One region of the Streptomyces sp. NPDC002490 genome, then DNA from elsewhere that is predicted to be linked to it. Evidence: riboswitches for the same ligand, from Rfam matches in the RefSeq annotation. Region 1 holds a riboswitch; the other holds the start of a gene.

Region 1 (7,424 bases):
GTCGCGGTCGTCGTGCCGTCACCGGCGACGTCGTCCGTCTTCTTCGCGACCTCCTTGACCAGCTCGGCGCCGATCTTCTCGTAGGGGTCTTCGAGCTCGATCTCCTTGGCGATGGAGACACCATCGTTGGTGATCGTGGGGGCGCCCCACTTCTTCTCAAGGACGACGTTGCGGCCCTTGGGGCCGAGGGTGACCTTGACGGCGTCGGCGAGCTGGTTCATACCGCGCTCAAGGCCGCGCCGCGCCTCCTCGTCGAACGCGATGATCTTGGCCATGTGAAGTGGTCCTCCCGGACTGAAGGGGGTCCTACCCGCGCCCTTACGGCGTGGGAGCGGATGGTTCGGACCGCGCTGGCGCCCGCGACGGACGGCCTACGACACCGGGTGAGGGATGCCCCCGCCCGGTCCGCGGGCCTCACCGACCCGGTCCTTCGTAGCACTCTCACTCGTAGAGTGCTAACGCCAATGATTAGCACTCGACAGGTGCGAGTGCAAGCGGCTTGCCCTTGCGACATACCGCCGCCATCGCTTCCGTGCAGGTCAGGGCGGTTCGGCCAACCGAAGCACGACCGGGGCGCGACCGAATGCGGGAACGGTGTCGCCGGGGCGCGGGGGCGCGACAGGGGGCGGGCGGGAACGGGCGGCGGGCGGGGGCGGACAGCACGGAGGGTCCGCACCCTGTCGGGGTGCGGACCCTCCGGAACGTCGCAGCCAGTCGACGCCGGCGTCAGACGGCCAAACGGACCATATCGGCCTGCGGCCCCTTCTGACCCTGCGAAATCTCGAACTCGACCCGCTGACCCTCTTCGAGGGTGCGGTACCCGTCCATCTGGATGGCGCTGTAGTGGACGAAAACATCCGCACCACCGTCGACCGCGATGAAGCCGTAGCCCTTCTCCGCGTTGAACCACTTGACGGTGCCCTGAGCCATGCCTAACTCCCCTATTACTGGCCCTTGCACAGGACCGCACTTCGCGGGCCCGGGTCAGACCTCCACCCCCCAACGGTTGGGGGTGTGCGCCGGAACGCGTCGACCGCCGCTGAATGTATCTGTCCAACTGCCGTCTGCAACAGGTCAACTGGACGAGAAATCCGGGGACGGCCGCTCGGAGAAAGGCGGATGACCGGCGCGAATTCAGGGCAACTCGGGCCGGTCAAATGTGATGAAAGGGCCAATTCGGTAATGCTCTTTGGCTGCTTCTTGTCGGCGCGCGGCTGAGAAGTCATATGTGTGAAGCACAAATGCGCGAGCCATTTCCCCAACCCTACCGCGTTCAATCCTCATGAATGACCCCCTCCGCTTCTCTTGCGGAGGGGGTCGAGGTGATGACGGAGCGTCAGCCCCGGCGGAGGCTCAGCCGCCGGCGACGGCCGGGATGATCGAGATGCCCGCGCCGTCCGGGGTGGCGGTGGCGAGGCCCTGCTCGAAGCGGACGTCGTCGTCGTTCACGTACACGTTGACGAAGCGGCGCAGCTTGCCCTGGTCGTCCAGGACCCGACCGGCGATGCCCGCGTGGTTCTTCTCCAGGTCGGCGATGACCTCGCTGAGGGTCGCCCCCTCGGCGGGAACCTCGGCCTGGCCGCCGGTGTACGTGCGCAGGATGGTCGGGATGCGAACGGTGACACTCATGAGAAGACCTTTCCGGTCGTTTCCGGAGAGAACCGGAGAGAAGTGGAGGGAAGGGGAGGGAAGGGCGGGGGGAGTTTCGCGACCTCCCGCCCCGGGGACGTCAGGGGGCGGGAGGGGGTGGCGGTTCAGTCGGTGGCGAGGCCCGCCGCACGGAAGGCGTCGAGGTTCGGCTTGATGGTCGCGGTGGGACGGGCCCGGTCGGCGACCGCGTCCAGGGTCTTGAGCCCGTCGCCGGTGTTGATGGCGACGGTGGTCAGCGTCGGGTCGAGCTGCCCGCTCTCGATGAGCTTCTTGGTGACGCCGAGGGTGACGCCGCCCGCGGTCTCCGCGAAGATGCCCTCGGTCCGGGCCAGCAGCGAGATCGCCTCGACGACCGCGGTGTCGTCCACGTCCTCCACCGCACCGCCGGTGCGCCGGGCGATGTCGAGGACGTAGGGGCCGTCCGCCGGGTTGCCGATGGCCAGCGACTTGGCGATGGTGTCGGGCTTCTGCGGGCGGACCACGTCGTGGCCGGCCTTGAAGGCGGTGGAGACCGGGGAGCAGCCGGTGGCCTGGGCGCCGAAGATCTTGTAGGGCTTGTCGGCGACCAGCCCGAGCTTGATCAGCTCCTGGAGGCCCTTGTCGATCTTCGTGAGCTGGGAGCCCGAGGCGACGGGGATGACGATCTGGTCCGGGATCTCCCAGCCGAGCTGCTCGCAGATCTCGTACGCCAGGGTCTTGGAGCCCTCGCCGTAGTACGGACGCAGGTTGACGTTGGTGAAGCCCCAGCCCTCGCCCAGCGGGTCGCCGATCAGTTCGGAGCAGAAACGATTCACATCGTCGTAGGTGCCCTCGATGGCGACGAGTTCGCCCCCGTAGACGGCGGCGGTGACGACCTTGGCCTGCTCCAGGTCGTGCGGGATGAAGACGCAGGAGCGCAGCCCCGCCCGGGCGGCGGCGGCGCCGACCGCGCCGGCGAGGTTGCCGGTGGAGGAGCAGGAGAGCGTGGTGTAGCCGAAGGCGCGGGCGGCCTCGACGGCCTGGGCGACGACCCGGTCCTTGAAGGAGTGCGTCGGGTTGCCGGAGTCGTCCTTGACGTACAGCCGGCCGGTGACGCCCAGCTCGCGGGCGAGGTTGTCGGCCTTGACGAGCTGCGTCCAGCCGGGGTTCAGGTTGGGCTTGCTGGCCACGTCGGCGGGGACGGGCAACAGCGGGGCGTAGCGCCAGATGTTCTCGGGGCCGGACTCGATCTTCTTGCGGAGCCCCTCCGGGTCGCCGACCGGGAAGTCGTAGGCGACTTCGAGGGGCCCGAAACAGAGCTCGCAGGCGAAGATCGGGCCGAGCGCGAACCGCTCCCCGCACTCCCGGCAGGAGAGTGCCGCGGCGGGACCCAGGTCGACGGTGGTGGTGTCGGTGGTGGACGCGGCGGTCTGAACAGCCATGGTGGCGAGGCCCTCTCTCCTCATCTTCCCCGTGACGCGTTTCGTCACGAGACGGAATTGGCACCTTCCCGAGTCGGGAGCCTCGCGGGCCGTCCACCGTGATCGACGTGATCGTTCGGCGGCGGCGACGAGAACCGACTGGAGGGTTGCCGGGGCTTCAACGGGCCGTGTCCCTCTGCCCCTCTGGATGAGCGGTATGCGGTTGTCAGCGCTGCGGACCCGACGTGCGGCGGCCGTGCGCGTTGCTCAAGACTGTAACCGAAGGCCAGGACGGTTGAGATAGCCGTCCGCACCGCGAGATGGGTCACAGTAGGGAGCCACTGACCGTGCTGGAAGAGGTCGAGTCCTGGTTGAGCAGGCGTTCCTGGTCCGTGGCGGACCGTCCGCCGCACCAGCTCGTCGCGGCGAAACGGGCCTCGGGGTCCACGGTCAGTGTGGTGCTGCCCGCGCTGGACGAACAGGAGACGGTCGGCCAGATCGTGTCCGTGATACGCACCGAGCTGATGGCCGGACCAACGCCCCTGGTCGACGAGCTGGTGGTGGTCGACTCCGGCTCCACGGACCGGACTGCGGAGGTGGCCGGGGCGGCCGGGGCGCGGGTGGAGCACCGGGACGCGATCCTGCCGCGGCTGCCCGCGCTGCCCGGCAAGGGCGAGGTGCTGTGGCGGTCGCTACTGGTCACCCGGGGGGACGTGGTCTGCTTCGTGGACGCGGACCTGCGCGAGTTCTCGGCGGACTTCGTCCGCGGGATCGTCGGCCCGCTGCTCACCGAGCCGGACGTGCACTTCGTGAAGGCGATGTACGACCGGCCGTTCGGCGGCTCCCCCGCCGCGGGGGCGGGACAGGGCGGCCGGGTCACCGAACTGCTGGCCCGCCCGGTGCTCAACATGCACTGGCCGCGGCTGGCCGGATTCGTCCAGCCGCTGGGCGGGGAGTACGCGGCCCGGCGCTCGCTGCTGGAACGGCTGCCGTTCCCGGTGGGGTACGGGGTGGAGCTGGGGCTGTTGGTGGACGCCCTGCACAGCGTGGGGCTGGACGCCCTGGCGCAGGTGGACGTGGGGGTGCGCCGGCACCGGCACCAGGACGGCCAGGCACTGGGCCGGATGGCGGCGGCGGTCTACCGGACGGCACAGTTGCGGCTGGCCCGGGACCATCTGCTGTGGCCCGAGCTGACCCAGTTCGAGCGGGGCGCGCGGGGCTTCGAGCCGCGGACGTATCCGGTGGACACGGAGGAGCGTCCGCCGATGGCCTCGGTGGCGGAGTACGCGGCGCGACGGGTGGCGTGAGGGGGCGGGGGCGCGGGGCCACCGGAGGCGGGACGAGCGGCCGGATGCGGACCCCTCGCGCCGCCGGCGGGCGCGGTGACCGGGTGCGGTGACCGGGTGCGGTGATCGGGGCACGGGGCGGTGCGGACCGCGTGGCGCGCGGGCGCCCGTTCGGACCGCCGCCTAGATTGTCAGCTCGTGCGTGGATTCTTTGGTATTTTTCGCATTTTTAGGTTCTTCTCCACCGGGGCGGGTAAGGGCCACAGTGGTGGCGTCCGACGGCGCGCCGTGTGGACGGCAGGGGTTCTCGCGGCATCGGTGCTCACCGTGACGTCGGCTCCGGCCGCGTATCCGGTGGGCCTCCCCCGTGCGGGCGCCACCGTCGTCGTCCCCCCGGTGACCGAGGGGCGCACGGTGCAGCGCCGGGCCCCCGACCCGGAGTTCTCGCCCCATCTGTACGCGGGTCTGGCGCTCTCGCTGGGCGCGGTCGGCGGGCTGCTGGTGGCGACGGTGCGCAGCAAGACGGGTGCCCGCGGTGGCCGGGCGGGCCCGGGTTTGGGGGCCGACGAGGTGGGCGAGGTATCGCCGTATGGCTTCTTCCGAAGGTGAGCAGGGCGCCGGCATCCTGGTCGCGTCCAACCGCGGCCCGGTGAGCTTCGCGGTGGGCGAGGGCGGTGCGCTCACCGCCCGGCGGGGCGGCGGCGGGTTGGTGTCCGGGCTGTCCGCGATCGGGCCGGACGCCGATGCGGTCTGGGTGTGCGCGGCCCTCGGCGACGGCGACCGGGAGGCGGTCCGCCGCACGGGCGGCGCCCTCGATCCCGCGGACACCGGCGGTCAGCGGGTGCGCATGCTGGACGTCCCGCCGGACGTGTTCGCGGACGCCTACAACGGCATCGCCAACTCCGTGCTGTGGTTCGTCCACCACATGCTGTACCAGACCCCGCTGGAGCCGGTGTTCGACGCCGGGTTCCGGGTGCGGTGGGCCGCCTACGAGGAGTACAACGCGGCCTTCGCCCGGGCCCTGGCCGAGGAGGCCGCCGAGGGTGCGGCGGTGCTGGTGCAGGACTACCACCTGGCGCTGGTCCCGGGACTGCTCCGGGAGCTCCGCCCGGACCTGCGGATCGGCCACTTCTCGCACACCCCGTGGGCCCCGGTGGACTACTTCCGGCTGCTCCCCGACGACGTGGCCGAGCAGCTGCTGCGGGGCATCCTGGGCGCCGACCGGGCGGCGTTCCTCACCCGCCGGTGGGCGGACGCGTTCACCGCCTGCTGCGAGGCGATCACCGGGGGCACCGGCTCCACCCGGATCGGGGTGCACGGCCTCGGTGCGGACGCCGACTTCCTGCGCGAACGGGCCCACCGCGCCGACGTCGAGGAACGGATGGCGGTGCTGCGCGGACAGATCGGCACCGCCCCGGACGGCAGCGCCCGCCGCACGATCGTCCGCGTCGACCGCACCGAACTCTCCAAGAACATCGTGCGCGGGCTGCTCGCCTACCGGGACCTGCTGGAGCGCCGCCCCGAGTGGCGGGGCCGGGTGGTGCACGTGGCGTTCGCCTACCCCTCGCGGCAGGACCTCGCGGTCTACCGCGACTACACGGCCGAGGTGTCCCGGCTGGCGCGGGAGATCAACACCGCCTACGGCGAACCGGGTTGGACGCCGGTGGTGCTGCACGTGGAGGACGACTTCGCCCGCTCGCTGGCCGCGTACCGGCTGGCGGACGTGGCGCTGGTGAACCCGGTGCGGGACGGGATGAACCTGGTGGCGAAGGAGGTCCCGGTGGTCTCCGACCGGGGCTGCGTGCTGGTGCTGTCCCGGGAGGCGGGCGCCTTCGAGGAGCTCGGGGAGCACGCGCTGACCGTCAACCCGTACGACGTCACCGCCACCGCGGACGCCCTGCACACCGCGCTGACCCTGCCCGGGGCGGAGCGCGCCGAGCGGACCGAGCGCCTCGCCGCGGCGGCCACCGCGCTCCCCCCGGCCCGCTGGTTCCTCGACCAACTGCGGGCCCTGGACGCCTGATCGGCCCGGGGCCGGCGGTCAGCCCCGTCCGTCGACCGCCGCGGCGAGGGCGGCCAACAGGGCGACGACGCCGGCCGGGCCGTCCACCACCAGGTCGGCGCGGTCGGCGAGTTCGGTGACCTCGCCGCTGCCGCTGCACACCAGCAGCCCGGGCACGCCCTCGGCGCGCAGGGCGGCCACCGCGGCGAAGGCGGGCAGGTCGCCGAGGTCGTCACCGGCGTAGAGCACCGCACGGGCGCCGCTCTCCCGCACGTACGCGGTGAGCGCCACGCCCTTGTCGACGCCCGGGGGGCGCAGCTCCAGCACCATCCGGCCCGGTTCCACGACCAGCCCGTGCCGGTCGGCGAGCTCGGCCAGGGGGGCGCGCAGGGCCTGGAACGCGCCCTGCGGGTCGGCGGCGCGGCGGGTGTGGACGGCGACCGCGTGCCCCTTGTCCTCGGTCCAGGTGCCCGGGTGGTCCCCGGCCGCGGCCAGCACCCCGGGCAGTTCGGCGCGGACCGCCGCGACGCCCGGGTGCGGGGGCGGGGCGGTGAGCGCGCCGGTGGCGGCGTCCCAGCGTTCGGCGCCGTAGTGGCCGAGGACGGTGAGGCGGTCGAGGCCCGGGGCGCCGTCGAACCCGCCCGCCCGCACGGCGACCGCGGCGGGCCGTCCGGTGACCACGGCGACCCCCCGCAGCCGGGGCGCGAGGGCGCCCAGCGCGGGCAGTGCGCCGGCGTGGGCGCGGGCCCGTTCGGGGTCGTCGACGATGGGGGCGAGGGTGCCGTCGAAGTCCAGCGCCACCACCGCGTGCGCGGGGTCGGCGAGGAGGGCGGCCAGGGCCTCGCGGCCCTGGGGGGTGGTCGGCTCGGGCACGGAGTCACGAGGGCTTCCCATGGCTTCGAGCCTAACGTCACGCCAGCCGCCACCCACCGCACTCCGGCCGGGACGCCCCGCGTCCGTCTCCGCGCCGCGCCCCAGCGGGCCGGCCTCCGCCACGCCGGCAGCCCTCGCCGGCCCCCGCCCGGGCACCTCGGCGGAGGTCGGCTCAGGACCCCGCCGTCTCCTCACCCCCGCTGTTCGCTGCCGCCATGGTGATCAGCTTCTCCG
Region 2 (7,424 bases), on a different contig from region 1:
CCAAGGGCAAGTACGCCCCCAGCCTGGAGGGCGTCAGCCCCAAGCACCTCTACGAGGCCATGCAGACCGGGCCCCAGAACATGCCCTCCTTCCCCGACACCACGCTGCCGGAGAAGGAGAAGAAGGACATCATCGCCTACGTCAACGCGGTCAACGGGGACAAGACGGTCAACCAAGGTGGTCTGACCCTCGGCGGCCTCGGGCCGGTCAGTGAGGGCCTGTTCGCCTGGATCTTCGGTCTCGGTGCGCTGATCATCACTGCCATCTGGGTCGCCGCTCGGACCGCAAAGGCCAAGAAGTCATGAGTAGCCAAGACATTCCAGAAGAGAACCTGCCCGCAGCGCAGGACCACGCCCACGGCTCGGTAGCCCTCGCGGACACGGAGAACCCGTTCGCGGACCCGGGACTGCCGCCGCACGAGCACCGCATCCAGGACATCGACGAGCGGGCCGCCAAGCGGTCCGAGCGCACCGTGGCCCTGATGTTCGTGCTGTCGATGCTGGGCACGATCGGCTTCATCGTCGCGTACGTGATGATCCCGGTCGACAAGGCCATCTACGTGTGGCCGATCGGGCACACCAACGCCCTCAACTTCACCCTGGGCCTGACCCTCGGCGTGTCGTTGTTCCTCATCGGCGCGGGAGCGGTCCACTGGGCCCGCACCCTGATGTCCGACATGGAGATTGCCGACGAGCGCCACCCCATCGCCGCCTCCCCCGAGGTCAAGGCGAAGGTCATGGCGGACTTCCGGCAGGGCGCCGAGGAGTCCGGCATGGGCCGGCGCAAGCTGATCCGCAACACGATGTTCGGTGCGCTGGCGCTGTTCCCGCTCTCCGGCGTCGTCCTGCTCGGCGGTCTGGGCCCGGCGCCCGGCACCAAGCTCCGCCACACCCTGTGGGCCAAGGGCAAGCTGCTCGTCAACATGAACACCGACGAGCCGCTGCGTCCCGAGGACATCGCCGTCGGTTCGTTGACCTTCGTCAAGCCCGAGGGCCTGGAGGAGCACGACCACGACTTCCTGGTCGAGATCACCAAGGCCGCCGTGATGATCGTCCGGCTCCAGCCCGGGGACATCAAGGACAAGCAGGAACTGGCCTGGTCGCACGACGGGATCGTCGCCTACTCCAAGGTGTGCACCCACGTCGGTTGCCCGATCAGCCTGTACGAGCAGCAGACGCACCACGCGCTGTGCCCGTGCCACCAGTCCACCTTCGACCTCTCCGACGGCGCCCGGGTCATCTTCGGCCCCGCCGGCCACCCGCTCCCGCAGCTGCGGATCGGTGTGAACAAGGAGGGTTACCTCGAGGCGCTCGGCGACTTCGACGAGCCTGTCGGTCCGGCCTTCTGGGAGCGCGGATGAGTACCACGACGACCACCGAGACCCAGACCCGCCGGGGCAAAGCGCCCGCGGGCGAGCGGGTCGCCGACTGGGCGGACGGCCGGCTGGGGATCTACTCCCTCGCCAAGGCCAACATGCGCAAGATCTTCCCGGACCACTGGTCCTTCATGCTGGGTGAGGTCTGCCTCTACGCCTTCATCATCATCATCCTCACGGGTGTCTACCTGACCCTGTTCTTCCACCCGTCGATGAACGAGGTGGAGTACCACGGCCCCTACGCCCCGCTCCAGGGCCAGTTGGTGTCCGAGGCGTTCAACTCGACCATGAAGATCTCCTTCGAGGTCCGCGGCGGTCTGCTGATCCGGCAGATCCACCACTGGGCCGCGCTGATCTTCCTGGCCGGCATGTTCGCGCACATGATGCGCGTGTTCTTCACCGGCGCGTTCCGCAAGCCGCGCGAGGTCAACTGGGTCTTCGGCTTCCTGCTGTTCGTCCTCGGCATGTTCACCGGTTTCACCGGCTACTCGCTCCCGGACGACCTGCTGTCGGGCACCGGTGTCCGCTTCATGGAGGGCGCGGTCCTCTCCGTGCCGATCGTGGGCACGTACCTGTCGTTCTTCCTCTTCGGCGGGGAGTTCCCGGGCCACGACTTCGTGGCGCGCTTCTACTCCGCGCACGTGCTGTTGCTGCCGGGCATCATGCTGGGCCTGATCGTGGCCCACCTGATCCTCGTCATCTACCACAAGCACACCCAGTTCCCCGGCCCCGGCCGGACCCAGAAGAACGTCGTCGGCATGCCGCTGATGCCGGTCTACATGGCCAAGGCGGGCGGCTTCTTCTTCCTGGTCTTCGGCGTCATCGCGGTCATCTCGGCGCTGTTCACCCTGAACCCCATCTGGTCGATCGGCCCCTACCGACCCGACATGGTCGGCACCGGCGCCCAGCCCGACTGGTACATGGGCTTCTCCGAGGGCCTGATCCGCGTCATGCCGGGTTGGGAGATCAACTTCGCCGGACACACCCTCGTCCTGGGCGTGTTCATCCCGCTGATGGTCTTCCCGCTGGTGCTGGTCGCGATCGCGGTCTACCCGTTCATCGAGTCCTGGGTCACCGGTGACAAGCGCGAGCACCACCTGCTGGACCGTCCGCGCAACGCTCCGACCCGTACGGCCGTGGGCGTCGCCTGGATCACCTGGTACGTGGTCATGCTGATCGGCGGTGGCAACGACCTCGTCGCCACGCACTTCCACCTCTCGATCAACGCGATCACCTGGTTCGTCCGCATCGCGTTCTTCGTGGGGCCGGTCGTGGCCTTCATCGTCACCAAGCGGATCTGCCTCGGCCTCCAGCGCCGGGACCGGGACAAGGTGCTGCACGGACGCGAGTCCGGCATCATCAAGCGCCTGCCGCACGGTGAGTTCATCGAGGTCCACGAGCCGCTCAACCAGGAGCAGCTGCACACGCTCACCCAGCACGAGCAGTACAAGCCGGTCGAGATCGGCCCGCTGGTCGACGAGAACGGCGTGAAGCGCAAGGTCTCCCCGGTGCAGAAGCTGCGGGCCCGTCTCTCCAAGGGCTACTACGGCGAGCAGGGGCAGATCGAGAAGCCCAGCGTCGAGGAGTACAAGGAGATCCAGAGCGGCCACGGCCACCACTGAGTCTCCCGCGCCGGGGCCCGCACGGGCCCCGGCGGGTCGCCACCCGAAGGGCCCCGTCCACTGCACGGACGGGGCCCTTCGCGTCCTCCGCGCCTCGATAGGGTGGATCCCCAGGCACGACGACACCGCACGACACGCGACGTCGACGGCCGCCCCTCCGGGCGGCCCCGTCCCCGTACGCCGTACGCACCCCGCACGGCCCGCACCCAGGAGCGACCCATGAGCGCTGTGACCCCCGCCGGAGGCGACACCCTGGCGGCCCGTTCCTGGCCGGAGGTCCTCACCGCCTTGCTCTCGGGGGCGGACCAGAGCGCCGACGCCACCGCCTGGGCGATGGACCGGATCATGCAGGGGGAGGCCACCGACGCGCAGATCGCCGGCTTCGCCGTCGCCCTGCGGGCCAAGGGCGAGACCGTGGAGGAGCTCACCGGACTCGTCGACGCCATGTACCGGCACGCCCGCACCATCGAGGTGCCCGGTCCCAGCGTGGACATCGTCGGCACCGGCGGCGACAACGCCCGCACCGTCAACATCTCCACCATGTCCGCGATCGTCGTCGCCGGGACCGGGGCCAAGGTCGTCAAGCACGGCAACCGCGCCGCCTCCTCCGCGAGCGGGGCCTCCGACGTGCTGGAGAAGCTGGGCGTCGATCTGGAACTGACGCCGGAGCGGGTGGCGGAGGTCGCCGAGGAGGCCGGGATCACCTTCTGCTTCGCCGCCAAGTTCCACCCGGCCATGCGGCACGTCGGCGCCGCCCGCAAGGAACTGGGCATCCGCACCGTCTTCAACTTCCTCGGCCCGCTCACCAATCCGGCCCGGGTCCGGGCGCAGGCCACCGGGGTCGCCGACGCGCGGATGGCGCCGGTGGTCGCCGGCGTGCTCGCCGAACGCGGCTCCTCCGCCCTGGTCTTCCGCGGCGACGACGGCCTGGACGAACTGACCACCACCGCCCCCTCCACGGTGTGGGTGGTGCGCGACGGCGCGGTGGCCGAACAGCGCTTCGACCCCCGGGAGGTCGGCATCGACCTGGTGCCGGTGGAGGCGCTGCGCGGGGCGGACGCCTCCCACAACGCGGAGGTGACCCGCCGGCTGCTCGCGGGCGAGACCGGACCGGTGCGGGACGCGGTGTTGCTGAACTCGGCGGCGGCCCTGGTGGCGCTGACGCCCGGCACCGAGCCGTTGACCGAGCAGATCCGCACCGGCCTGGCGCGCGCCGCCGAGTCGATCGACTCCGGTGCGGCCCACCGGGTCCTGGAGCGCTGGGTCGCCGCCACCAACGCCTGACCGCACCCGTCCTCCCGCCGGCCGTCCCGCCCCGTGCGGGGCGGCCGGCGGCGCACCGCCGGGACGGGGTGGTGCGCCCGCGCGATCGTCTGGCATGATGCATCCCAGGTCATGAGTGACAGCGCATCGGCCCCGGCCTGCTGTCCGGCAACCCTCCGTCCGTGGCGGGGTGCCCCGGGTGAAGACCAGGTCGTAGGCAGCGAGGTCTACGGCAAGCGCGGACCCCTCGCGTCTCTCCAGGGGTCCTGGTCGTCGAGGGAGCGGTTTCCGTGAGCAAGCGAATGCGATAGGGCGCAGCGCCCCACCTCCGCGCACGCCCCGTCCGGTGTGTCCCTTCACCCCTTCCCGCGTCCTCCCACGCCCCGTCCCGTTCCGGTCCGTGCGCTCCGCCGTCCGGTGCCGGTCGACGTCCCGCCGCGCGGCGGTCCGGCGTGGCTCAGACGCGCCCTGCCTCACCCGGGAGTCCGTCATGTCCGCACGTGCCACCACCGCCGAGCCCGCCTGCACCGCCGCCGAACCGCTGCTGCCCGTGCTGGGCCGCGAGGTGACCGTCCCCCTCGTCACCGGCGGCGAGGTGACCTACGCGGCGCTCGACTACGCCGCCAGCGCCCCCGCCCTCCAGCGGGTCTGGGACGACGTCGCCGCCTACGCCCCCTACTACGGCAGCGTCCACCGGGGCGCCGGCTACCTCTCCCAGCTCTCCACCGACCTGTTCGAGAACGCCCGCCGGACCGTCGCCGGGTTCCTCGGCTGCCGGGAGGGCGACCAGGTGGTGTTCACCCGCTCCACCACCGACTCGCTGAACCTGCTCGCCGCCGCCCTGCCCGCGGGCTGCCAGGTGTTCGTCTTCGAGACCGAGCACCACGCCTCCCTGCTGCCCTGGCGCGACGCCCGCGTCACCTACCTGGACGCGCCGCGCACCCCCGCCGAGGCGGTGGACACCCTGGAGCGGGCGCTGGCCGACCGCGACCCGTACGGGCCGGCACTGGTCTGCGTGACCGGCGCCTCCAACGTCACCGGGGAGCTGTGGCCGGTGCGCGAACTGGCCGCCGCCGCGCACGCCCACGGCGCCCGGATCGTGCTGGACGCGGCCCAACTCGCCCCGCACCACCCGGTGGACGTGGCGGACCTGGACGTCGACTGGATCGCCTTCTCCGGACACAAGCTCTACGCCCCCTTCGGCTCCGGGGTGCTCGCCGGGCGCGCGGACTGGCTGCGCACGGCCGAGCCGTACCTGGCCGGCGGCGGTGCCTCCCGGAAGGTGTCGCGCCGGGCCGACGGGGGCGTGGACGTGGAGTGGCACGAGGACGCGGCCCGCCACGAGGCCGGTTCCCCCAACGTGATCGGCGCCTACGCCATCGCCTCCGCCTGCACGGCGCTCACCGAGGCCGGGTTCGACCGTCTGGTGGCCCGGGAGCAGGAGCTGATCGACCGGGTGCGCGCCGGCTTGGCCGAGGTGCCCCAGGTGCGGGTGCTGTCGCTGTTCGGGGACGACGCGCCCCGGGTCGGCGTCCTCTCCTTCGTGGTGGACGGCTGGAACAGCTCGCACTTCGCCGCCGCGCTCTCCGCCGAGTACGGGATCGGGGTGCGCGACGGGCTGTTCTGCGCCCACCCGCTGGTGCGCACCCTGTTGGGCACCGACCCGCAGGACCCGGGGGAGTGCGGGGCGCCCGAGGCCGCACCCGGGGAGCGTTCGCTGAACGCGGTCCGGGTCAGCTTCGGCGCGGGCACCCCCGACGAGCACGTGGACCGGTTCGTCCGGGCCGTGCGGGAACTCGTCGTCGAGGGCGCCCGCTGGAGCTACCGCACCGAGGACGGGCGCTGCGTGCCGGACCGGACGGCGCCCACCGGCTCCTGAGGACGGCCCCCGGACAGCCGGGTGCCGAGCTGGACCATCCGCAGGGCGCGTTCGGTGGCGTCGGTGAGCAACTCGCCGCCGCGGCCGAGCGCCTCGGTGAGGTCCATCGGCGCGGGCATGATCGACGCGTAGGCGTCCACCCCGACCGAGCGCACCCGGTGGGCGCCCTCGCCCAGGGTGCCGGCCAGCGCCAACACCGGGCGGTCGTGCAGCTTGGCGCGGCGGGCGACCTCGGCGGGGACCTTGCCGCGCGGGGTCTGGTGGTCCAGCGCGCCCTCGGCGGTGATGACCAGGTCGGCGCGGGCCAGCCGCTCGTCGAGCCCGATGCGGTCCAGCAGCACCTCGAACCGGGGCAGCAACTCGGCGCCCAGCGCGGCGAGTCCGGCGCCGAGGCCGCCGGAGGCTCCGGTGCCGCGGCCGTGGCACAGGTCGGTGGGCACCTTGAGGTCACGGGTGAGAACGGCGGCCCAGTGCTCCAGGGCGGCGGCCAACTGCTCCACCTGCTCGGGGGTCGCGCCCTTCTGCGGGCCGAAGACCCGGGCCACCCCGCGCTCCCCGCACAGCACGTTGTACGGGTTGCAGGCGACCCGGATGCGGGTCTCGGCCAGCCGCGGGTCCAGCCCGGTGGCGTCGATGCGGTCCAGCCGGGACAGGGCGCCGCCGCCGCGCGGGAGTTCCTCGCCGTCCGCGTCCAGCAGTCGGGCACCGAGCGCTTGGAGGGCGCCCGCGCCGCCGTCGGAGGTCCCGGAGTCGCCGCAGCCGACGAGGACGTGCCGGGCCCCGGCGTCGAGGGCGGCGAGGATCAACTCGCCGACGCCGTAGGTGGTGGTGGCCCCCGGGTCCCGCAGGCCCCGGGGCACCAGGGAGAGCCCGGCGATCGCGGCCATCTCGACCACGGCGGTGCCCTCGGCGTCGCCGAGCAGGGCGAAGTGGGTGCCGATGCGCTCCCCGGTGGGGCCGGTGGCCCGCAGCGGGACCAACCGTCCGCCGGACGCCGTGGCCAGGGCGCGGGCGGTGCCCTCGCCGCCGTCGACCAGCGGTATCAGGTCGATCTCGGCGTCGGGGAGCACCCTGCGCACGCCGGCGGCGATGGCTTCGGCGGCGGCTTCGGCGGACAGGGACTCCTTGAAGCCGCTGGGGGCGACGGCGAATCGGGTGAGCATCGTGGGTACTCCTGGGGGTGAGGGTGTGCGGGCGGATCGCCCGCGGGTGCGGGGCCGAAGCCCCGGTCAGGGGGTGAGGGGGACGCCCAGCAGCGGCCAGACCGCGACGGCGAACAGCAGCA

The links. A riboswitch is a leader RNA that binds a small molecule or an ion and turns the genes downstream of it on or off. The one in region 1 is predicted to bind S-adenosylmethionine.
Region 2: another riboswitch for S-adenosylmethionine. It lies ahead of ABT092_RS11470 (aminotransferase class V-fold PLP-dependent enzyme); the one in region 1 lies ahead of thrC (threonine synthase).

Annotation. Positions count from the first base shown of each region.
Region 1 is NZ_JBEOWM010000018.1:120,078-127,501, reverse strand. Features, by position in the region: gene groL (chaperonin GroEL) at 1-275, opposite strand, end outside; gene ABT092_RS14425 (cold-shock protein) at 727-930, opposite strand; gene ABT092_RS14420 (MoaD/ThiS family protein) at 1,354-1,629, opposite strand; gene thrC (threonine synthase) at 1,755-3,050, opposite strand; SAM riboswitch class I at 3,068-3,244, opposite strand; gene ABT092_RS14410 (glucosyl-3-phosphoglycerate synthase) at 3,377-4,336, shown strand; gene ABT092_RS14405 (hypothetical protein) at 4,643-4,924, shown strand; gene ABT092_RS14400 (alpha,alpha-trehalose-phosphate synthase (UDP-forming)) at 4,905-6,338, shown strand; gene otsB (trehalose-phosphatase) at 6,357-7,211, opposite strand; gene ABT092_RS14390 (ABC transporter ATP-binding protein) at 7,363-7,424, opposite strand, start outside.
Region 2 is NZ_JBEOWM010000014.1:46,255-53,678, forward strand. Features, by position in the region: gene qcrC (cytochrome bc1 complex diheme cytochrome c subunit) at 1-305, shown strand, start outside; gene qcrA (cytochrome bc1 complex Rieske iron-sulfur subunit) at 302-1,360, shown strand; gene qcrB (cytochrome bc1 complex cytochrome b subunit) at 1,357-2,997, shown strand; gene trpD (anthranilate phosphoribosyltransferase) at 3,217-4,281, shown strand; SAM riboswitch class IV at 4,389-4,505, shown strand; gene ABT092_RS11470 (aminotransferase class V-fold PLP-dependent enzyme) at 4,751-6,139, shown strand; gene ABT092_RS11475 (glycerate kinase) at 6,082-7,302, opposite strand; gene ABT092_RS11480 (SLC13 family permease) at 7,369-7,424, opposite strand, start outside.